4 regions of the Salinicoccus sp. CNSTN-B1 genome follow, and region 2 is predicted to be linked to each of the others. Evidence: riboswitches for the same ligand, from Rfam matches in the RefSeq annotation. Region 2 holds a riboswitch; each other region holds the start of a gene.

Region 1 (5,499 bases), 550 kb from region 2:
ATATGGTGGATATTGAATTTTTCATGTACGAAGACATCATCGATAACCTCGTCGCACGCGCGAAATCCAAGGGGATAGGCATCATCCTCAGTCAGCACGATTTTCAGGACACTCCCCACTTTGACGAAATGATGGCAACATATCGGGATATGCTCGAAAGCGGAGGAGACATTTTAAAGTTGGCCTACCAACCAGTCGGGGACGTGATGTCCTCAGCATATTGAGTGCAGTCCATGATGCCCGTCAACAATTTGATTGCAGGGTGGTCGGCATCGCAATGGGGGAACTCGGGAAGATTACCAGGGTGGCCGGCGGAGTTTTCGGTTCATGCCTAACCTACGGTTACATACTTCACAAAGCTGCACCTGGCCAGATTCATGCAGAGGATCTGAAGGAAAACCTTAGGTTGTTTGAGGAAGATAAATAAAAAAAGTGCCTCGGAAGGGCACTTTACTTGATTATATATTTGATTTCAGGAATTCCTGGACGGATTCAGGTGACTTGGCATCTGCAGAATGCAGGTGGGCGAGCTTCTTGCCGTTCTGGAAAACAAGCAGGCTCGGAATCCCCATGACATCATTTTCATCCGCAGCTTCAGGCACATCATCCCGATTCAGTTCATACCAATCAATGTGATTGTATTCTTCCAAGATGGGATCGATGAACATGTTCATGCGCGTGCAGTCCGGACACCAGTCCGCGAAAAACTTGATGATGATCTTATCATCACCTTGAATTTTTTGGCTGTAATCATCGTATGCAGTAATCGGCTTCATAATCATACTCCTTTATATATCGATATGTTTCAGTCTACCATCTTTTTTTATAATATGAAATTATGCCAGGCCCCAACACCCATAGAAAACTTGAAAACAATATCTTATAATTAAACTACTGGAGGAAATTGATGACTATATTGTATGAGTATCCAAAATGTACGACTTGCCGTAAGGCCAAAAACTTCTTGAAAGAGAATGATATCCCTTTTGAGGATATCGATCTCGTGAAAAATCCTCCATCCGGAGAGAAAATATCGGAAATGGCCAAGAAATCGGGAAAAAGTTTGGATGAATTCTTTAATTCACGTGGAAAAAAGTTCAAGGAACTGGATCTCAAGACGCGCCTTGATACTTTATCCGACGACGAGAAGCTTAGCCTGCTGGAGGCGGACGGGCTACTCATAAAACGGCCGTTGCTCTATCACGAAGAAACCGTCCTGCTCGGTTTTAAAGAGGCAGAGTATAGGAGAACTTTTGATATGGGTGATTAACCTTGCTTAAATGGCAAAGTATGTGAGAATATATATGTGTATAAGAAAAAGGAGGTTTTTATTGTGGCATCACCAAAAGAATTCAAGTATTCAGAAGACCACGAATGGGTCAAGGTGGAAGATGGTAAAGTAACACTCGGCATCACTGAGTTTGCACAATCAGAACTCGGGGACATCGTATTCGTCGAGCTCCCTGCTGAAGGTGACGATATTACAGTTGGGGAATCATTCGGTAGCGTAGAATCAGTTAAGACAGTATCTGAATTATATGCACCGGTAAGTGGTACAGTAGTCAAAATCAATGAAGAGCTGGAAGATAGCCCTGAACTCGTCAATGAATCTCCTTATGAAAAGGCCTGGATGCTTGTTGTCGAACTTTCCGACGATTCACAAGTCGATAAGCTGATGGATGCGGATGCTTATGATGAAATGGTAGACGCATAGAACACTTGAACTCTGGACATTGTCCAGAGTTTTTTAAAACCTATCATGAACCAGAGGTGATGGCTGTGCAGGTTTCTGATAAAATACTCATTGTAGAGGGAAAAACAGATAAGCACCGCATCGAGGAAGTACTGGTGGAGCCTGTACATATAATATGTACGCATGGTACCATGGGAATCTCCAAGTTGGATGAGATCCTGGAAGAGTCGAATGGCTCTGATGTCTATATCCTGACCGATTCAGACAAGGAAGGCAGAAAGATCAGGCAGTGGTTCAAAAGGCACATTAGTGAGGGCACGCACGTTTATATAGATTCGAACTATGGTGAAGTGAGTCGGTGTCCACTTGATTATCTGGCGATGTTGCTCGCACACCATGGATTTTACGTTGATGAAAGACTGCTCATGAAAGGTAAGTTCGAAAATGAAGAAATCCTCCGAAAAAATCGATATAATCAGTCGTATTCAAGCTGAAGACACTTTCATCCTGTACTGCTATGCGCCAATCTGTGCTAATTGCCGAATTGCTGAAAAGATGCTGGACATAGTGGCAGAGATGAAAAACTTCTCCTATACAGCAGTGGACTTGAATTATGAAAAAGAATTGATTGAGACATATCAGATCCGCTCTGCGCCAGCACTGCTCCTTTTTAAAAATGGGGAGTTGAAGGAAGAAATCTATGCATTTCACTCCGTCCCCATTTGACAGAAAAATTAGAAGAATTTTTTGTTGACGCCTAGACCGACTGGTGCTATCATGGTTAACAATCGAATAACAAGACTCTTATCAAGAGTGGTGGAGGGAAGTGCCCTATGAAGCCACGGCAACCGTCATTATGACAAGGTGCTAATTCACTAGATCTTAGGATCGAAGATGAGAGGCTGCGGATCATACCAGAAGCCTACTCATTTTTTGAGTAGGCTTTCTTATTTTTATAGGCAGGAGTGGAGCATGATGATAGACATAAAAAAAGCGACCAAAACATTTAAGACTAAAGCTGCAGATATAAAAGCAGTGGACGGGGTGGATCTGCATGTCCGTCAGGGAGAGATATTTGGGGTGATAGGCTACTCTGGGCTGGAAAGTCCACACTGATCCGGCTGCTTAACGGCCTCGAGCGGCCAACTTCAGGTGACGTGGTAATCAGCGGAGATGCCCTCACTTCGATGACGCGTCCTGCACTTCGGAAAAAACGTCAGAAAGTTTCTATGATTTTTCAGCATTTCAATCTTCTCTGTCGAGGACGGTCGCTGAAAATATCAGTTTTCCGCTTGAAATTGCCGGTGTGCCAAAAAAGGAGCGTGAGAAGAGAGTCGCTGAACTGATTGCTTTGGTCGGATTGGTGGGGCGTGAAGATAATCATCCAAGCCAATTGTTGGGCCGAAGCAACGGGTGGGGATTGCCCGCGCATTATCCAACCGGCCCGAAGTGCTGCTGTGCGATGAGGCGACAAGCGCGCTCGATCCGGAAACGACCGATGAAGTGCTGGATCTGCTGGTCAGGATTCGGGATGAAATGGACTTGACTATTGTTCTGATTACCCACGAAATGCATGTGATCCGTAAAATCTGTGACAGAGGTGCTGTCATGGAGAACGGCAAGGTAGTTGAAACGGGACCGATCATAAAATTGTTCCAGAATCCTGAACATAGCGTGACGAAACGATTTGTCAAAGACGATATCAATGATGAAGAATCAGCACTGTCTTTTGAAGAGGTAAAGAGATGTTCCCAGCTTCAAAGATTCTGAAGCTTGGATTTGTCGGGTCCCAGTCCAAGGCGCCCATCGTTTCCCAAGTCATCAAAAAATACAACTTGGACTTGAATATATTGTCTGGCAACATCAAGCGGACCAACAACGAATCCTACGGTCACCTCTACGTTGCCATAGAAGTGGACGAAGAGAAGTTGGGGCTTCTTGGTAAGGAGCTTGCCGAGCACGATGTAACAGTGGAGGTGGAGCAGCAATGATGAATTTTGTGGCAGCATTCCAGGAAATGCTCTCTTTTGAGAATGTCAGGTGGGGAATGTGTGGACAGCTACACAGGAAACCCTCTATATGACGGTAGTTTCCACCGCGTTCACCTTCGTCTTCGGCCTGATTCTAGGCATCATCCTCTTCTTGTCATCCAAGAAAGAGCATGTAGCAAGTGCGCCGATCTATGGCGTAACGGCTTTCCTCGTCAATTTGTTTAGGGCTATACCGTTCATCATATTAATCATATTGCTGATACCATTCACTAAAGTGTTGATGGGCACCATCATGGGCTCCCAAGGTGCCTTGCCGGCATTGATCATTGGGGCGTCCCCCTTCTATGCAAGACTTGTGGAAATAGCGCTGAAAGAGATTGACAAAGGTGTAATTGAAGCAGCGGAGTCCATGGGGCAGGCACTTGGACAATCATCAGGAAAGTGCTCCTGCCGGAGTCTCTGCCGGCATTGATATCAGGAATCACAGTCACGGCGATCATGCTGGTCGGTTCCACTGCCATTGCAGGAGTCATCGGAGCCGGTGGGCTGGGCAACCTTGCCTACATGGTCGGTTTTACCAGAAAGCCAGAGCGATGTCACTCTGGTCGCAACGATAATAATATTGATAATCGTTTTTATCATCCAGTTCATTGGAGACTTCACCGCCAAAACTGTGGATAAAAGATAGCCATCATTATAAATACAATTGGAAAGTAGGAATTGATCATGAAAAAATATCTATTGTTTTTTACCCTGCTGGCATTTGCAATTCTCCTGACAGCGTGCGGTGGTTCCAAAGATGCCGTTTCAGATGACAGCGAGGAAAGTGCAGAGAATGCTGAAACAAGTGAAAACGAAGAAACTGAAGAGGCTGGCGGAAAACTCTCGATAGCCGCTTCTCCCGCCCCACACGCCGAAATTCTTGAAAAGGCAGCCAGCCTGCTTGAATCAGAAGGAATCGAACTTGATATTTCAATCGTCAATGACTACACTACCCCAAACCGTCTTTTAGCGGATGAGGAAGTCGATGCAAACTACTTTCAGCACACACCGTACCTCAAAACGGAAAAGGAATCCCACGATTATGATCTAGAAAGTGCAGGGAACATCCATATAGAACCTATGGCCGTCTATTCGAAAGACTATGATGCACTAGAAGACTTGCCAGATGGCGCAACCGTTCTCGTTTCCAACAACCCGGCTGAAGAGGGACGCTTCCTGTCATTCTTTGTAGACGCAGGGCTGATCGAAATCGAAGAAGGCATCGATATTGAAGATGCAACGTTTGATGACATCACCAAAAATGAAAAGAATTTCGAATTCAACAACCAGACAGCACCAGAACTCTTGGTTGAAATGTACAATAATAATGAAGCACCCGCAGTAATCATTAATTCGAATTTCGCGCTTGACGGAGGCTTGAATCCAGTGGATGATTCAATCGCCATTGAAGAGGGTGATTCTCCATATGCAAATCTGGTGGCAGTACGTTCAGGAGACGCAGAACGCGATGATATAAAGAAATTGATTGAAGTGCTGCAAGGAGAGGAAATCAAACAATTCATCGAAGACAACTATGAAGGAGCAGTCATTCCGGCAGAGTAGCCACAGTGGCGACAGCGTACGCTGTCGCTTTTTTAATTGAGAAAATACCCCGCTCATTTTCAATGGAAAGCTTTTTATGAAACAGAAACATGTATAAAGCATATGATGTTACATATATTAAGAATAAGGGTAAAAGTATACTGAATAAAATACGGTCTACAAGGAGGGGTAAAAATGAACGGTGAAGAAAAGGGAGTATTCGACAAATCC
Region 2 (5,499 bases):
TCGGTACCATGAATAGTGCTGATCAAGGTGTATTCGTAATGGATTCAGCTTTTAAGAGAAGATGGATATTTAAATATATGCCAATAAATTTAAATGAAGCAATTCACAAAAATGAATTAGTACCATATAATAATCAGTTTGTTAGATGGCATCAATTTGTTTCAAAAATAAATAATATGCTAGCAACTTTAGGTATACGAGAAGATAGACATATTGGCCCTTACTTCTTAAAACCAGGTGAACCCCAAAAAGCTGAAATGATATCAGATAAACTTTTGATGTACTTATGGGACGACATATTTAAAATGCAAAAAAGTAGTTTCTTTGCAGATGAAATAACCACTTTGTCTCAATTAATTAATGATTATAATTGTGGAAAACCCGTTTTTAAAATTGATTTTGAATTTTTAGAAGAGGAAGAACATGAAGAATTAAGTAACGAAAGAGATTATGAGAATGAATAACTATATATTTTCAGAAGAAAATTATTATCTGCATTGTTTTGTAGAATTGGAAAAATACGAAAAATATGAATATTACGATTTATTAGATATGAGTTGGTTTGAAGAGGGACTGTGTATCCTTAAAGAAGATAAGCTTATTTTTTATTGTACTGGAGTGCTTATCAATAAAAACATAATCTATATAATTTTCCCTAAGGGATATTCATTAGCGGATGATACAGATATATTAAAAAAACATGCTAAAATTTTAATGAGAACTATTAATAAGTATCAGGAGAATTTATTACCACATTTAAAAACAGAATTTTGGGAAGGTGTAGGAGACAATTCTAATATACTTTCCGCTGCAATGTGGTTGATTGAGGACTTCGAAGCAAATGGTTTGATTCAATTTAGAGAAATAGAAAATAATATTAATTCGAGTAATAATATTAATTGGTCTAGGACCATTAAAGAATCTTACCCAACTATATCGAATGGGCAGCCAATCTACTTAGATTTAATAACTAAAAATCACAAACAGATAAGTCATCAGATAGAATTGTTACATCGATATGCTATTTCTAAAAGTATCAAAAATTTCGGATGGTTTTTAGGAGTTACTGATTCATATATAGATGATGTAGAATTAAATATTGATATAAATCAATTAATTTATCTATTAGACATGGAAATAAATAGAAGTTATGAAGAGCGTAGGCTTATTTTGCTTTTAAAGTTAAAAGAATTTCTATTAGGAGTCGGAAAAAATAGTATTGGAAATAATTTTAAAATTATAACATTCAATTTTCCGTGGATATGGGAAGATATTTGTAGAAGTATATTTAAGAATGACTCTGATGATACTCCAAAAATGCCTAAGCCATACTGGGAAGTATCCGGGGATATCGCTGAAACTTCTCAAATACCTGATATAATGCTTCGTGAAGATGAAACACTTTATATTCTCGATGCTAAATATTATACAATAAAGTATGCACCGAGAAAATTGCCAGGATGGTCGGACTTAGTAAAGCAATATTTTTATAGACACTCTTTAATGGATAAAGAAAGTGAGATTGTAAACGTTTTTATATTTCCAGGAAGTACGAATGATGTGATTAGTTACTTAGGCTACTCCTCTGTCAAGGATCAATTAGATCTAGGTGTTATTGAAGGGTACGAACTAAACATTATTGAAGCAATGAGTGTATACATAGGGTCTAAAAACGAGATTGATATTAGAAAGAGGCTAATTAACAATATAAAAATTAGAAATCCAAATTAAACAAAGTGGTGCATTTATAATATTTTCGTTTGTCAAAATAAGCTAGACAGTTCCTTGTCACCCATGTAACTCAAAAAGACTTCCAACGGTGTACGGTAGTCCAATGATTTTCTTGGGATATGGTTTCTTCTGGCGGCAACCGATGAGGTAAAAGCTTGGTCGACCGTGTTGAAATCCATATCTTTAGGCAGGCCATCCCTTCTGAGCAATCCATTTGAATGTTCATTCAACCCTCGCTGTGATGGTGTGCCCGGATCGGCAAAGTAGATGGATAGATCATTTCGATTACTCATCGACTGCCAGTTGGAGAATTCTTTACCACAGTCGAAGGTGATCGACTTGAACAGGTTTCTAGGCATCTCTTGGCACCATGTATTAATGGCAGCCTCAATATCCAGTGCGGTTCTGCCTTTGGGTTTCAAGGTGATAATGGCTTTTGACAGGCGCTCGACCAGCGTGATGACGGCACTCTTGTGACGGACACCGACGATGGTATCGCCTTCTAGGTGACCGAATTCTTCATTGAAAGAGGGATAGTCATCTGCTCTTTCAGAGATATTTCGCCTGAAGGTCTGTCGGCCCCGGCGTTCCTGGTGCCCATTTGGTTTTCGCTTGCCTTGCATCGGCAATGTGGCCGCATCAAAAATGTCACGCTTGAACATCCGGTACAGCGTACGAATTGAACAATCAATCCGCATTTCCTGCCGACCCACAATGACATCCGGCGTCCAGCCCTGAGCCACCTGCTTTTCAATATACGCCTGTTGGTCGGCTGGCAGGACAATCCGTTTTCTACCACACCGCTTTTTGTTTTCTTGATAGCGCTGGTAATAGTCCAACGCAGTGTGCCCGTCCCTGAGATATGCGATGACATTATGAACCGTCTGACGGGCACGTCCAATCCGTTTCGCAATATGAGAAATCGGTGTGTCGTGATGGAAATGGGCTTCTATGATTACCAGTTCATCCGTGGTAATATGGGTATGGGTCATGCATGATCACTCCTATGATTTCTTTGGTCGGAAAACCATTTTGAGTGTATCATGCGTGACCTTTTTATGTGTCTAGCTTAATTTTACAATCGGCGACATTTAAAACTTTGTTCTATTAGAAGATTGATTATTTTAAAATATTGACAATTCATTTATCTAGAGTAAAGTGAAATTCATTCAATTAAATACATTTATCTAGAGAAGTGGAGGGATTGGGCCCTATGAAGCTTCAGCAACAGGCTGTTATGGCACTGTGCTAAATCCTACAAGCTGATGCTTGGCAGATAGATATCTTTAAGCCATTTGCATTTAGCAGATGGCTTTTTTTATTAAAAAAAGGATGTGGTGGCGTGGCTATTGAAATTACCGATGTCTCTAAAGAATATTTTGTTAAAGGGGAAAGGATAGAAGCTTTGAAAAAGACGACCCTCTCCATTCGTGGGGGTGAGATCTTCGGTCTGATCGGTTTCAGTGGGGCGGGGAAGAGTACCCTGCTGCGCCTGATCAACTTGCTGGAGCAGCCGACTACCGGCAGCATCAATGTTAATGGAACAGACTTAGGCAAGTTGGCTGGGAGGGACCTGCGTATAAAACGTCAGAAGATCGGCAAGATATTCCAGCAATTCAATCTGATTGAAACTAAAACGGTCTATCAGAACATAGAATTTGTGTTGAAGGCGAGCAGTTACGATAAGAAGAAGGTGCCATCGCGTATTGAGGAGCTGCTGGCGCTTGTGGGCTTAGGCGATAAGATGGACAGCTATCCTAAAAATTTGAGTGGCGGACAGAAGCAGCGTGTCGGTATCGCGCGGGCGTTGGCCAATGATCCCGAAGTGCTTTTATGTGATGAGACGACGAAGATGATTTTGAAACCGCTAAAGGGATATGAGAAGCGGTATGTGTGTTGGAAATGTCGGGGAAAGTTTAGTTATGTGGGTATAGGAGAGGATTAAAATTATTGAGAGCATAATTATTTTCTGATCAAATTAATATTGTAATATACCCATGGCCTTTTAAAGAGAGTGTAAAATAGTTTGTGTAAATGAATAAATAGAAAAAGGGTGTCCTTTTCTTGTAAGATTAAGTTACTAGACCGAATCTAAGAAAAGCGGACACCTCTATGAATCATTTTACATCAGATATTATTCAAGCTCTAGTAAAAAAGGAGATGTCACAGAATTCTTCCCCAGCACCTGGAAACGACGGTGAACTCATTGCTTAAAACCGAACTGACTGCGTTCTTGGATTATGAAAGGTATGACCGCGTGGGTTTCAATCCCGGGAACTCCAGAAACGACGCCTATTCCCGCACCCTACATATAGAATACGGGGGCCTAGAGATCGCCATCCCCCGGGACCGGAACGGAGACTTCAAGCAACAGACTGTTGCGCCCTATAAGCGCTCCAATGACACACTGGAATCCTTTGTCATCCACATGTTTCAAAAAAGGGTGACGATATCTGTGATCTCTCATCTGATTGAACGGATGTATGGGAACCACTATACGCCCAGACCATTTCAAACATGACTCAGGCGGTCACAGAAGAGGTGGCGATATTCCGCCAGCGATCATTATCCGAGCGGTATGTGTGTATCTGAATGCGACATTCCTGCCTGTAAAAGAGGGACGATTTCGAAAGAAGCTGTCTATATCGCTGTGGGCATTCGAGAAGATAATTCCAAAGAAGTCCTGGCTTATACCGTCGCGCCGACCGAATCTGCCCATGTCTGGAAGGAATTGATTGAAGCCATTCATGCACGGGGCGTGTCGGACGTCCTGCTCTTCATTTCTGATGGACTCACAGGCATCAAAGACAGTATTCTATTCATTCGGTGTTTTCAAAAGCGAAATACCAGACGTATTTCATTCACGTTGCACGCAACATTTCTCACAGGGTTCGTGTATCGGACCGCAAAGAAATCTGTGAGGACCTGAAGTCCTTGTATTGTGCCACTGACAAAGCAGACGCTTAGCAGGCTTTGGACGCGTTTACCGAGAAGTGAAAGAAATCTTACGCCAAAATCACGCAATCGTTGAAAGCCAATCCGAATCTGTTCACTTTTTATGATTTCCCCGAAGCAATGAGGAGAAGCATCTACGCCACAAACCTGATTGAGTCATTCAATAAGCAGATCAAACGGTACAGTAAGCGCAAAGAGCAGTTTACGAACGCGGACGCCCTTGATTGTTTTCCTGGTCACTCAATTTGAAGCATATAACCAACGATTTGCGACACGGTGCCATATTGGTTTTGACCAGGCCCGTGCAGAATTAGCTGAAATGTTCAGCGGATAATGCACACTACATGAACAGGAATGCCTTCATTTATACATAATTATTGACAGTCTCTTAACCTAAAACCTATGTCAAAATAAAAAGGATAATATAGCTAAATTAAATCAATATGAGGTTAATAAAATTTATTAACTTTAATATACTTTCAAATTTATGATTTGAAGACTAATTATAAATTCAAGAACTTGTGTTTAATTCAAAGGAGGTCATTAATTTTTGAATTTTGTGTAATTTAAAAATTGGTATATACTAAATATAATTAAAGTAGAGAAAAGGTGATTTCGATAGTTAATGTAAGGGTAAAATATTATGATAGTACAATGGATTATCTGAGTAAATCAGAAAATAAGTCTAAAGCATATTCTAAAAGTATTAGAAAAGCTGATCTTTATCGACATTCCGTGATGATGGGGGATGTCTAGAAAGTCTCCGGACAAAAGTGGTGTAATATTTTATGCAAGATTAATCGATATGTCTTT
Region 3 (5,499 bases), 1.5 Mb from region 2:
TGATGCCGCTATAGGCGATTAAAGCTGCAAATCCGCCAAGCAATGCATAGCTCAACGCTATCTCTGCACCACCAACGATTCCTTCCGTAAAGATGCTGATAACCTCTCCATACCCCATGCCGGCCACAAGACCACCAGCAAGTGCGCCTATGAAAAGGGCCAATACCACATTCAATCTAAATAGGCTCAATAATATCATTACCAGTACTGCAATCAGAACTGCGTTCACAATCAGACACCTTCCGTTCTTTGGGAATTATAATATTGTAATACTAAAGAGTGAGCAAAGTTTTGTCAATGCTTGTATATAGCCACACTTTTGCAAATGTAGCTTAAAATTATGGTAGGAGTCCTTATGTTTAGTTGAATTATCTACCGGGAATTCAATAGGGATTATGTAGATGGATTGGGGGAAATTTCATGAAACCATTCATTAGACTCTATAAAGATCAGGATGTCTTCCAAAAAGCCGTAGACACGCTTATCACTAACAATGTAAATCGCAGTGATATCTATATCCTTTCATATGATTATGATTACACCAAGGAAATTGTCAGCAAAATGGGTATCAACACAGCCGGGGTCATTGAAATGGGAGTCAAAGAAAGTATAAATGCTGCTTTAGAAGAAAGGGATACAACCATGAGAAAACAATTCCAGGATTTCGGTTTCAGCGAAGATGAGGCCGAGCGTTATGCAACTAGTTCCAATGAAGGAGAGACAGTTTTAATCGTGACAAATAACACCAATCTGGAAAAATACCTGGACTGATGTGTAGAAGCCGCTTCTATTGAAAGCGGCCTCTTTCTCTAACAATCTGCCACAATAGTTCCCTTTAATCTTAGATTGCTCCTAGGAAATGAGTTTCAATCCTACAACAGCAGAAATAATCAATAGTATGAAAAAGATGCGTCGCCAATCTCTGGACTCCCCGAAGAAGAACATCCCAAGAAGTGCGCCTCCGGAGGCCCCTATTCCCGTCCACACAGCATACGTCACACCCATCGGCAATGTTTCCAATGCGACTGCCAGGAAGAAGAAGGATAAGCCAAAGCATAGGAGTAGGAGGAATAGGGCAGGGAGCGATTTGTCGTTATGCAATTTATTGATGGAAAGCACACCGCATACTTCAAACATTCCAGCTACTATAAGTGATATCCACGCCATACTAACCCCCTGCCTTTCCTTGCCATCTGTAACTATCTTCAACCCTATTACCCCAATCAATATCAATGAAATCAAAGTGATCTTCAATGGTAGAAAGGGTGCCCGAACAAGATGATTTCAGAGAGCACAGTCCCGAATGCACCCAGTCCTACAAAAACTGCATAGACTGTACCTACTGGAAGATATTCTCCTGCATTAATCATCAAGTAGAAGCTGACAAAAATCGCAATGCCTGTAAACAGCCAATGATACCATGAAGTTGAGTGGGTCAAACCAATCACCCACCCTACTTCAAAAACACTTGCAATAAATACTTTTATCCATTGTATATTCATCATTTTCCTCCTAATCCGTAAAAAAAGCCCGGGAGAAAATAGATTTCTCTCCCAGGCTTTTATCCCTCCGTGTCATGATCCGCTCATGCGCCATCTCTCGGACCAGTCCCATTAGATGGCGGAACCCTAGACGGCTTCATATGAATTTATTGTAAAGTTTAACTGTTTTCCTAGGGAATTTCAAGCGCACGAGCTTTGGAGTCATTCACTCTGTAGCTACATCCTATATATCTTTAGCGCTTCCACGATAGGCCGTCCATAAATCTGATAATGTCTTCAAAAAGTATTTCCTGTTCCCGGCTACGAGTCATGAGATGGCTTGTATCTGAATATCCTTTGACATGTTTTTCTTCGATCTGCAATTCATCATAAATCTGCAGCGCACTATCCCTATACGACTCAGCATCTCTCTCACCGTATTTTACCGCTACAGGCACATCGATTGCCGATAAACGCCCATGTACTTCATCAATCATTGTTTTGAAATCTTTTAGGCCCTCCATAGGCGCTTCTTCGATTTCCTTAACCTTTTCTTCTATCTCTTCATTCGAATGCCCAACGAACTTCATGAAATTGCGTGTGTAATCTATCATTCTTCTGTTGATGCCATCACTATCCTTATCCATAGGTACCGACATCGCCACTATTCCTTTTATACCTTCAAGCTCTTCGCCCGCTTTCAAGGAAAGGAGCCCTCCAAGAGAGACTCCAGCAACCGCAATTTCATCGTGTCCATCTTTCTTGAGGCTTTCGTAAGCTTCTTCTACATCTTGCCACCAATCTTGAGGGCCCACCCTTGCCATTGCATCAGGCCCCGTACCATGTCCTGCCAGGCTGGGTGCCGATACCGTGTAGCCTTCATCCTTCAAATGTTCTGCCAAGTTCTTCACATCCCTTACTGTACCCGTAAAAGAATGCAATAGGATGATTGCCCTATAACCACCTTCATGATATATAGGAGCAGGTTTGACAATCTTCATGCTCATTCCCCTTTTCATTGTTTCATTTCATTTTCCTTATTAGATACTTTACCAAACATCCTTAAAGTTTTTTAAAATGTTTGACAATTAAACATTCCCTATAGTATTATAGCTCTTAATTCAATATTCACTTATCAAGAGCGGTGGAGGGATTGGCCCTATGAAGCCCGGCAACCTTTTAGGTAAGGTGCTAAATCCAACAGGCATGTCCTGAAAGATGAGCGACTCAAGAGTCTCCCTTTATCTTTGGGCAGACTCTTTTTAATTTTAATATATTATCTGGAGGTATGGAAATGTCGAAACACTATCGATTTGAAACAAAACAGTTGCATGCAGGCCAGGAAGTAGATACAGACACCAAATCACGCGCGCTCCCAATCTATCAGACCACTTCTTATGTATTCGATGATACTAAGCACGCGGCTGAACTATTCGGTCTGCAGGATGCCGGCAACATATATACGCGCATCATGAACCCTACGACTGCAGCACTTGAAACACGGGTCTCCGATCTTGAAGGCGGGGTTGCAGGCCTGGCTGTCGCGTCAGGCATGGCTGCCATTACCTATGCCATCCAAGGTGTTGCAGGTAACGGTGATCATATCATCTCAACGACCAGCCTATATGGAGGCACATACACTCTATTCAGCCATACCTTCAAGAAGTTCGGCATCGAGACAAGTTTTGTTGACACAAAGGATCTTGATAACGTTTCACGTGAAATTAAACATAATACAAAAGCGATATTCATTGAAACAATCGGCAATCCTGAAGGCAATATAGAGGATATTGAAGCATTGGCTGAGATTGCTTCAACTCATGGCATCCCTCTCATTGTCGATAACACATTTGCCACACCTTACCTTTGCCGTCCACTTGAGTACGGAGCTAATGTTGTTGTCCATTCTGCAACTAAGTTCCTTGGTGGACACGGTACTTCTATAGGTGGTGTGATTGTGGACGGTGGGAATTTCAATTGGAACAACGGCAAGTTCCCAGGTCTTACTGAACCCGACGACTCATACCACGGGCTTGTTTTTACCGAGGCATTCGGCCCGGCCGCTTACGTCTTCAAACTTCGAACTACATTATTACGTGATACAGGCGCTGCGATATCCCCCTTCAATGCATTCCTACTGGTACAGGGCATCGAAACATTATCTTTAAGGATGGAAAGACATGTTGAAAATGCAAAAGCCGTAGCAGAATATCTCGAAGATCACGAAAAAGTACAATGGGTGGATTATGCGGGCCTTAAGTCCAGTAAATATAATGCTCTTCAGAAAAAATATCTTCCGAAAGGCGCCTCCGCCATATTTACTTTCGGGGTGGTAGGCGGATATGAAGCCGGAAAACGTTTCATTGAATCTTTGGAGCTCTTTTCCTTGCTCGCTAATGTCGGTGATGCAAAGTCCCTGGTGATCCATCCCGCCTCTACGACACACTCACAGCTCGACGAATCTGAACAGTTGAAAGGCGGAGTGAGACCTGAAGCCATCCGCGTATCTATAGGCTTGGAACACATCGATGATATCATTGGTGACCTTGAAAAAGCTTTGGGTGCGATTTAAATGCCGATAAAAATAATTGAAGGTCTGCCTGTCAAGGAACACCTGCACAATGAAAATGTCTATACGATAGAAGAGCATCGTGCATATACTCAAGATATTCGTCCGCTACGCATTCTTATTCTGAATCTGATGCCTAAAAAAGAAGAGACGGAGTTACAGCTTCTCCGTCTCCTGGGTAATACACCGCTGCAGGTCGATGTGGATTTCATGCATATGAACAGCCATATTAGCAAGAACACACCCACCAGCCACCTTCAGAAGTATTACCACACGTTCAGGGAAATAACTGACAGACGGTATGACGGCATGATTGTAACCGGTGCGCCAGTCGAAAAACTGGATTTTCACGAAGTGGATTATATAGACGAATTGCGCAATATAATGAAGTGGTCCGAAACTCATGTATTCTCAAGATTCTTCATCTGTTGGGGAGCCCAATTCGCATTGAACCATTATTTTGGCATCCGTAAGTTTTTGCTTTCAGACAAACTATTCGGCGTATTCGACTATGATAACATCAAACCGTACCACCCCTTATTGAGAGGGTTCGATGATGTCTACCGGGTCCCCCAATCCAGGCATGCCCAAATAGATTGTAGGGCGGTCCAGCATACAGAGGGACTTGAGGTATTGACTAGGCATGATCGCTTCGGTCCGGACATAATGTGTACTGATGATCAGCGTGATCTCTTCGTCCTCGGTCATCTGGAATATGGCCGCACCACTTTAGAAAAGGAATATGAAAGAGATTTGCGCACGGGCGGAAAAATTCTGCCACCCTCCAATTATTTCATCGAGGACGACTCTGATTCCAGACCTGTGTTCTCCTGGAAGAGCCATGCCCATCTCCTTTTCAATAATTGGATCAATGAAACATACCAAAATACCTATTACGACCTCACACAACTTGAGGAATAATAACGGAAAAGCCTCTGAAACTAGATCCAATTTCAGAGGCTTTCTACGTAATGTGTTTTATATTTCATGGGAGATTTTACTTGTTTCAAAATTTTCCTGTTGTTTTTTTCTGGAGAGCGCCATGAGATGTTTGAAAAATGAGTCGGCGTATTCTTTCAAGGCATCATTCTGAAGTTTATTTACATTCCTGCATATCACTTCTTCTTCACGTGTGCCATCAAACACTGGTATGCCTTGTGCGATTTTATATTCTGCTATTTCCTCTGCAACTTCCATACGTGCTTCAAACAGAGCGATCATCTCTGTATCTATCTCATCAATTTTCCCTCTCAACTTTCCATGAGTGTTCATGGCGTTCCCCTCCTTTATCCTATTGTTGGATAACTTGCTGATTATTGGCTGTTTTCTTTTCGATGTCGAGCAGCATATTTATCGATTGCATCAAGTCACCGAATTCATCAGGCGTCAAACACTGCTGGCCATCACTCCATGCATTCTCAGGTTCTTCATGGACTTCTATCTGCAGCC
Region 4 (5,499 bases), 1.1 Mb from region 2:
TGCCCGACCCGATTGTGCTCTTTATCATACTCATGTTCATCATCCTCGGTGCATCATTCGTTGGGGGCATGATGAATTGGGAAGCTGAAAACCCAGCGGATGGTGAAACGATCCAAGCGGTGAACCTGCTGAATGGAGAGGGGATCGTCCGCATATTCACTGGAGCAATCACGAACTTCAGTGAATTTCCCCACTTGGCATGGTGCTGGTCGTCATAATCGGTATCGGCATCGCCGATAAATCAGGCTACTTTGAGACTGCAATGAAACGTGCGATCGAAGTGTCGCCGAAGGCGCTTATACTCCCGGCCATTATCCTCGTCGGCATACTCGGCAATGTCGCCGGTGATGCAGCGCCGATCATCCTACCACCCATCGCGGCGATGGTGGTCATGAAGCTTGGCTATCACCCCTTTGTCGGGCTGGTCATGGCTTATGCCGCCTCTCTGGGGCATTTGCCGCCAACCTCATCCCAGGCATGACGGAGGCGCTGGCGATTGCGTTCACAGAACCTGCGGCCCAGCTGATTGCGCCGGATTACACAGGCAATATATTGATGAACTACTATTTTACAGCAGTTGCGACTTTCTTCCTGCTGTTCATCGTCTATATCGTAACCAAGAAAATCACGGTGCCTCGCCTCGGTACATATGAAGGGATGGAGACGGCTGATCATCAACCCCTTGAAAAGAAAGAAATTACAGCGTTGCGGTGGGCCAATATTTCTGCGTTGCTGACTTTCGTTGTATTCATGATTTTTCTGTTGCCGGAAAATGGGATTTTCCGTAATGCTGAGACAGGCTCAATCATCCAGGAATCTCCTTTTATGGATTCGATCATTTTCATACTGACCATCTTCTTCTTTGTGCCTGGCTTGGTCTATGGAATGAAGGCGGGGACCGTCCGGTCGACCAAAGATTTCGGCAGCATGCTCGGTTCGGCGATGGGGACGATGGGAAGCTACATCGTGCTTGTCTTCTTCGCCGCCCAGATGCTCGCTTATTTCAGCTGGAGTAACCTGGGGCCGATCATTGCGATAAAGGGCGCAAACTTACTGGAAGCGGCGAATGCCTCCGGCATCCCTCTCATCATCGGTTTCATATTACTGGCAGGCCTCATCAATCTGCTTATCGGCAGCGCCTCTGCAAAGTGGGCAATACTGGCTCCGGTCTTCGTTCCGATGTTCATGCTGCTCGGCTTTGATCCGGCCTTCACCCAAATGCTCTACCGGATTGGGGATTCATTTACGAATCCTATTACTCCAATGTTGCCTTACTTACCATTGCTGTTGGCTTTTGCGCAAAAGTACGACAAGGACGCAGGACTAGGTACTTTGCTGTCAGCGTTGCTGCCATATTCGATCGTATTATTCTTTGCCTGGACGATCCTGCTGATTGTATGGTATTTGATCGGCATCCCTCTGGGTATTGATGGACCAATCTACTTGCCTGAAAAATAAATATCAAGGAAGAAATGGAAATGAATGTCAATCAACAGATAGAAGCAGTTATGGGAGCAGTCAAAGAATGGAGAAGGGAGATGCATCGTCATCCGGAAGTGTCGTTTCATAAGGTTTGGACGAGTGGATACATTGAAAAGGCACTCTCTGAAATGGGGGTATTGAAGTATCACGGCCGACTGACACAAGTGTCCTCGGCGTGATAAAGGGTGCTCATCCCGGGAAAAAGATTGGCCTCCGGGCGGATATCGATGCGCTTGAGATCCAGGAAGAGCGTGAAGACATCGATTTTGTGTCTGAAAATGAAGGGACGATGCATGCGTGCGGCCATGATGGCCACGCCGCCATTTTGCTCGGGGCAGCAAAAGTGTTGAGCAAAAACGTTGATCAGCTACATGGCACCATCTATCTGATTTTCCAGCACGCTGAGGAAGTGCCGCCGGGCGGGGCGCGCGAAATGGTGGCGACAGGGCTTTTCGATGAACTCGATTTCATTTATGGCCAGCATCTTTTCACACCGATTCCAACCGGCAAGATTGGCATCACCAACGGTGCAGTCACATCCAATTCAGATACTTTCGAGCTTAAGATCCAAGGGAGCGGCGGCCATGCCTCCCAGCCTGAAAACGCAATCGATCCGGTGGTGATCGGCAGTCAGATCGTCGCCCAGTTCCAGAGCATCGTTTCGCGGATTACTTCCCCTTGGATTCCGTGGTCATCTCTACGACGAAATTCAATGCAGGCACCGCAAAAAATATAATCCCTGATACTGCGATGCTTGAGGGCAGTGTCCGTACTATAGATGGAAATACACGGGAGTTAGTTAAAGAGCGGATGGAAAAAGCCATCGAAGGTGTATGCAGCATGTACAATGCGACGTTCAATTTCACCTTCAACTACGGCTATTCTGCTGTCATCAATAATCATGATATGACAGACCAGGTCAGAGAGATTGCAGTGGAGGAATTCGGTGGAGCCATCTTTGAATATCCGATGGCTATGGGCGGAGAAGATTTCTCGGCTTTCTCACAGAAGATTCCAGGGACATATGCCTTCATTGGTGCAGGCAGCCGCGAGAAGGATATGGAGTATCCCCACCACCACCCTAAGTTCGGCATCGATGAAGACAGTTTCAGCGACGGGGTCAAAATGATGGTCCTTGTCGCCTTGAATATGGGAAAACACTAAAATAAAGCAGCCCCTCCGCACGTCGATGACGCATGGAGGGGCTGCTTTATTTTCGTCAGGAATTCAACTTCTTTGGGAATCCGATGGCGATGGCGATAAGTCCAGAGATAAGCAGCATTGCTGGATAGATGGCGAACGGTATAAGGGCAATGGGTGAAATGCTGGCCAGCCCGGCCGCTGCAAGCATCTGTGCACCATAGGGGATGATGCCCTGGAATGCCGAGGCGAAAATATCGAGGATGCTGGCGGATTTCTTACGGTCGACCCCGTACTCATCAGCAATGTCACGGGCGAGGGGGCCTGTGATGATGATGGAAATTGTATTGTTGGCGGTACTCAAATCGGTCACGCTGACCAGGGTGGCAATGCCGAACTCAGCCCCGCGCCTAGTATGGATCCTGTCCGTAATGAAGTGGAGCAGGTAGTCGATTCCGCCGTAATGCTGGATCAGTGCGATGAGGCCGCCGATCAGTATCGTAATGACGGCAATCTCCTGCATGTTACCGATGCCCTCGCCGGCAGCGGCCATCAGCGAAGTCACTGTATAGGAACCGTCGGCAAGACCGACAATTCCTGCAAACACGATGCCGCTCAAAAGCACGAGCAGTACATTGACGCCGATCAGTGCGATGATGAGGACAAGCAGATACGGTAACACCTTAAGTAGGCTGTAACCCCCATCGCTTCCAGCAGTTGCAGATTGGCCGGACGAAATGAACCATAGTATGATCATCGTAATTATGGCACCGGGCAGGACGATCAGAAAGTTCGTCTTGAACTTGTCCACCATCTTCACCTCCTGGGATTGGGTGGAGACGATGGTCGTGTCAGAGATGATGGACAAATTATCCCCAAACATTGCGCCACCTATGACCGTCGCCACAGTCAACGCCAAAGCAAGGTCGGTTTGGCCTGCAATGCCGACGGCGATGGGGACCAGCGCGGCGACCGTACCGGTCGATGTGCCCATCGAGATGGAGATGAAGCATGAAATCACAAACAGGCCGACGAGCAGAAGGCTGCTTGGCAGAAAGGCCAGCCCGAAGTTGACGGTCGAGTCGACGGCCCCCATATTCTCTGCAACTTGTGAAAAAGCGCCGGCAAGCAGGAAGATGATGACCATCAGCATGATGTTTTCCTGTCCGGCACCCCGGGTGAGCACAGCGATTTTATCGTTCAGGCGTTCTTTTGGCTTGAGCAGCATGGCGGCGATGATGGCGATGATCACCGCGACGGTAATCGGCATGGCATAGAAGTCCTGCGCCACGATGCCGGTTCCAAGGAAAAGCAGTACGAAAACGAGCAGGGCAATAGTGCGAGGGGATTACCGCGGGTGTTTTTTGTCATAATCTATCACTCCAGATGGTTGGTGGTCTGAGAAAATAAAAAAGCCCTCTACATATGGAAGAAGAGGGCAATGATATCTCTTCTTATCTTTCAAGCATGACGCTTCTGGAATTGGCACAGTCCCTTGGGTGTTGCCGAGGCTTCATAGGGCCAGTCCCTCCACCTCTCTGGATAAGAAATTTCTCGATTTAATTTTAATCCACTCTACCTTTTTTTAGTTGGAGTGTCAATAGTGTGCGGCTGGAACCATATGATGGGCCTCGGGCCTTCATCGTCTGTTTTTGATGAGCTGTCTGTTCTTTTCCTTGAATATATCGTTATGGGAAGAGACCATGCCTTCTGCCGGCGCATCGGATTGAAGGAATTTCTTGGCGTGGTTCGCGGCTTGTGCCGCCTCTGTAAAACACCCTGCAATGAGGTGTACTTTATCGTCGTAGGTGATCTGGTCGCCACATGCAAATAATCCCGGCACAGGTGTATCGACGATATCATCAGTCAATATCATCTGGTGCTCGTTTAATGGAATTTTTCCCCTTAGCGCGTCGAGGAATGTGCAGTTTGATTCATATCCATGGCTGACCAGGACATCGTCGACATCAATCATGTGGCCGTTGGACAGGCGGGCAGCGGCAATTTCCTCTGTTATCTCATCAGGGATGAGGGCGTCGATCTGGCACTGCGGACACATATGGAGATTTTCTTTTTGGTGGAGGGAGGCGATCATCGCCTCGTGCCCCTTCATCTCTTCGCTCCGGTAGATCAAGGTGACGGATGACGCGATATTGCACAGCGCTTCTGCCCAGTCAATGGCAGTGTTGCCGGCGCCAGAGATGAGGATGTCACGTCCTTTGAAACGATCAAGGCGCTTGACTGTATAATGGAGGTTGCTGAATCCACCAGACTCCGCACCTTCGACTGTAAGTTTGACGGGCGAGAAGATGCCCCGGCCGGAAGCGACGATGAGCGTGCGGCTGAATAGCGGTCCTTTGTCTGTAGCCACCTCGAAATAATCCTGGTGTTGATGGATTGCTTCACATGTCGTAGACACATGGATTTCCGGATCGAAAGTCTTTGCCTGATCAATCATCTGCTGGCGGATCTGGTCGGCAGGCGCAGGCGCGACGCCTCCGATATCCCAGACCATCTTTTCGGGATAGATGTTGAGTTTTCCTCCGAGTTCGGGGTGATGATCGATGAGCTGTACGCTCATGCCACGCAATCCTGCATAGAAACTGGCATATAATCCAGCTGGCCCGCCTCCGATTATGAGTGTGTCGGAAATTTTCATAATATTTCACCCTTAGTCATTGAAATTTGCTTCTTGGTCATTTATTATAAAGTCATTGAGAATGATTATCAATATACAGCACTTAAAAATTTGATATAGGCGGGTACATATATGAAGAAAAGGCTTGGATTACTTATGGTTTTCATTGTAATGTTGATGGCAGCATGCGGAGGCGGCACCTCCTCGGAATCAGACTCTAATGGAGAAACATCTGACGC

What was found. Region 2 has a riboswitch for S-adenosylmethionine ahead of ACYF68_RS09235 (ATP-binding cassette domain-containing protein). Riboswitches for the same ligand answer to the same signal wherever they lie in the genome.
Region 1: it holds a riboswitch for S-adenosylmethionine, as region 2 does, so the genes downstream of both, ACYF68_RS12385 (methionine ABC transporter ATP-binding protein) here and ACYF68_RS09235 (ATP-binding cassette domain-containing protein) in region 2, are expected to answer to the same signal.
Region 3: it holds a riboswitch for S-adenosylmethionine, as region 2 does, so the genes downstream of both, ACYF68_RS00685 (O-acetylhomoserine aminocarboxypropyltransferase/cysteine synthase family protein) here and ACYF68_RS09235 (ATP-binding cassette domain-containing protein) in region 2, are expected to answer to the same signal.
Region 4: it holds a riboswitch for S-adenosylmethionine, as region 2 does, so the genes downstream of both, ACYF68_RS02890 (Na+/H+ antiporter NhaC family protein) here and ACYF68_RS09235 (ATP-binding cassette domain-containing protein) in region 2, are expected to answer to the same signal.

What each region holds. Positions count from the first base shown of each region.
Region 1 covers NZ_JBTWMN010000004.1:2,105,112-2,110,610, reverse strand. The annotation lists partial or broken gene aroD (type I 3-dehydroquinate dehydratase) at 1-427, shown strand, start outside; gene ACYF68_RS12410 (thioredoxin family protein) at 459-776, opposite strand; gene ACYF68_RS12405 (Spx/MgsR family RNA polymerase-binding regulatory protein) at 908-1,270, shown strand; gene gcvH (glycine cleavage system protein GcvH) at 1,334-1,714, shown strand; gene ACYF68_RS12395 (toprim domain-containing protein) at 1,780-2,187, shown strand; gene ACYF68_RS12390 (thioredoxin family protein) at 2,138-2,419, shown strand; SAM riboswitch class I at 2,495-2,594, shown strand; partial or broken gene ACYF68_RS12385 (methionine ABC transporter ATP-binding protein) at 2,669-3,684, shown strand; partial or broken gene ACYF68_RS12380 (methionine ABC transporter permease) at 3,684-4,372, shown strand; gene ACYF68_RS12375 (MetQ/NlpA family ABC transporter substrate-binding protein) at 4,411-5,289, shown strand; gene ACYF68_RS12370 (DUF4870 domain-containing protein) at 5,464-5,499, shown strand, end outside.
Region 2 covers NZ_JBTWMN010000004.1:1,556,805-1,562,303, reverse strand. The annotation lists gene ACYF68_RS09250 (AAA family ATPase) at 1-464, shown strand, start outside; gene ACYF68_RS09245 (LlaJI family restriction endonuclease) at 457-1,731, shown strand; gene ACYF68_RS09240 (IS30 family transposase) at 1,764-2,723, opposite strand; SAM riboswitch class I at 2,912-3,014, shown strand; gene ACYF68_RS09235 (ATP-binding cassette domain-containing protein) at 3,074-3,676, shown strand; partial or broken gene ACYF68_RS09230 (IS256 family transposase) at 3,929-4,935, shown strand; gene ACYF68_RS09225 (hypothetical protein) at 5,435-5,499, shown strand, end outside.
Region 3 covers NZ_JBTWMN010000004.1:96,219-101,717, forward strand. The annotation lists partial or broken gene ACYF68_RS00660 (Na+/H+ antiporter family protein) at 1-232, opposite strand, end outside; gene ACYF68_RS00665 (general stress protein) at 421-771, shown strand; gene ACYF68_RS00670 (DMT family transporter) at 853-1,167, opposite strand; partial or broken gene ACYF68_RS00675 (DMT family transporter) at 1,174-1,502, opposite strand; guanidine-I (ykkC/yxkD leader) riboswitch at 1,549-1,643, opposite strand; gene ACYF68_RS00680 (alpha/beta hydrolase) at 1,736-2,482, opposite strand; SAM riboswitch class I at 2,611-2,706, shown strand; gene ACYF68_RS00685 (O-acetylhomoserine aminocarboxypropyltransferase/cysteine synthase family protein) at 2,776-4,053, shown strand; gene ACYF68_RS00690 (homoserine O-succinyltransferase) at 4,054-4,971, shown strand; gene ACYF68_RS00695 (chorismate mutase) at 5,029-5,322, opposite strand; gene aroF (3-deoxy-7-phosphoheptulonate synthase) at 5,342-5,499, opposite strand, start outside.
Region 4 covers NZ_JBTWMN010000004.1:482,725-488,223, forward strand. The annotation lists partial or broken gene ACYF68_RS02870 (AbgT family transporter) at 1-1,458, shown strand, start outside; gene ACYF68_RS02875 (hypothetical protein) at 1,479-1,661, shown strand; gene ACYF68_RS02880 (amidohydrolase) at 1,658-2,218, shown strand; gene ACYF68_RS02885 (M20/M25/M40 family metallo-hydrolase) at 2,293-2,646, shown strand; gene ACYF68_RS02890 (Na+/H+ antiporter NhaC family protein) at 2,702-3,913, opposite strand; SAM riboswitch class I at 4,074-4,171, opposite strand; gene ACYF68_RS02895 (NAD(P)/FAD-dependent oxidoreductase) at 4,262-5,281, opposite strand; gene ACYF68_RS02900 (hypothetical protein) at 5,393-5,499, shown strand, end outside.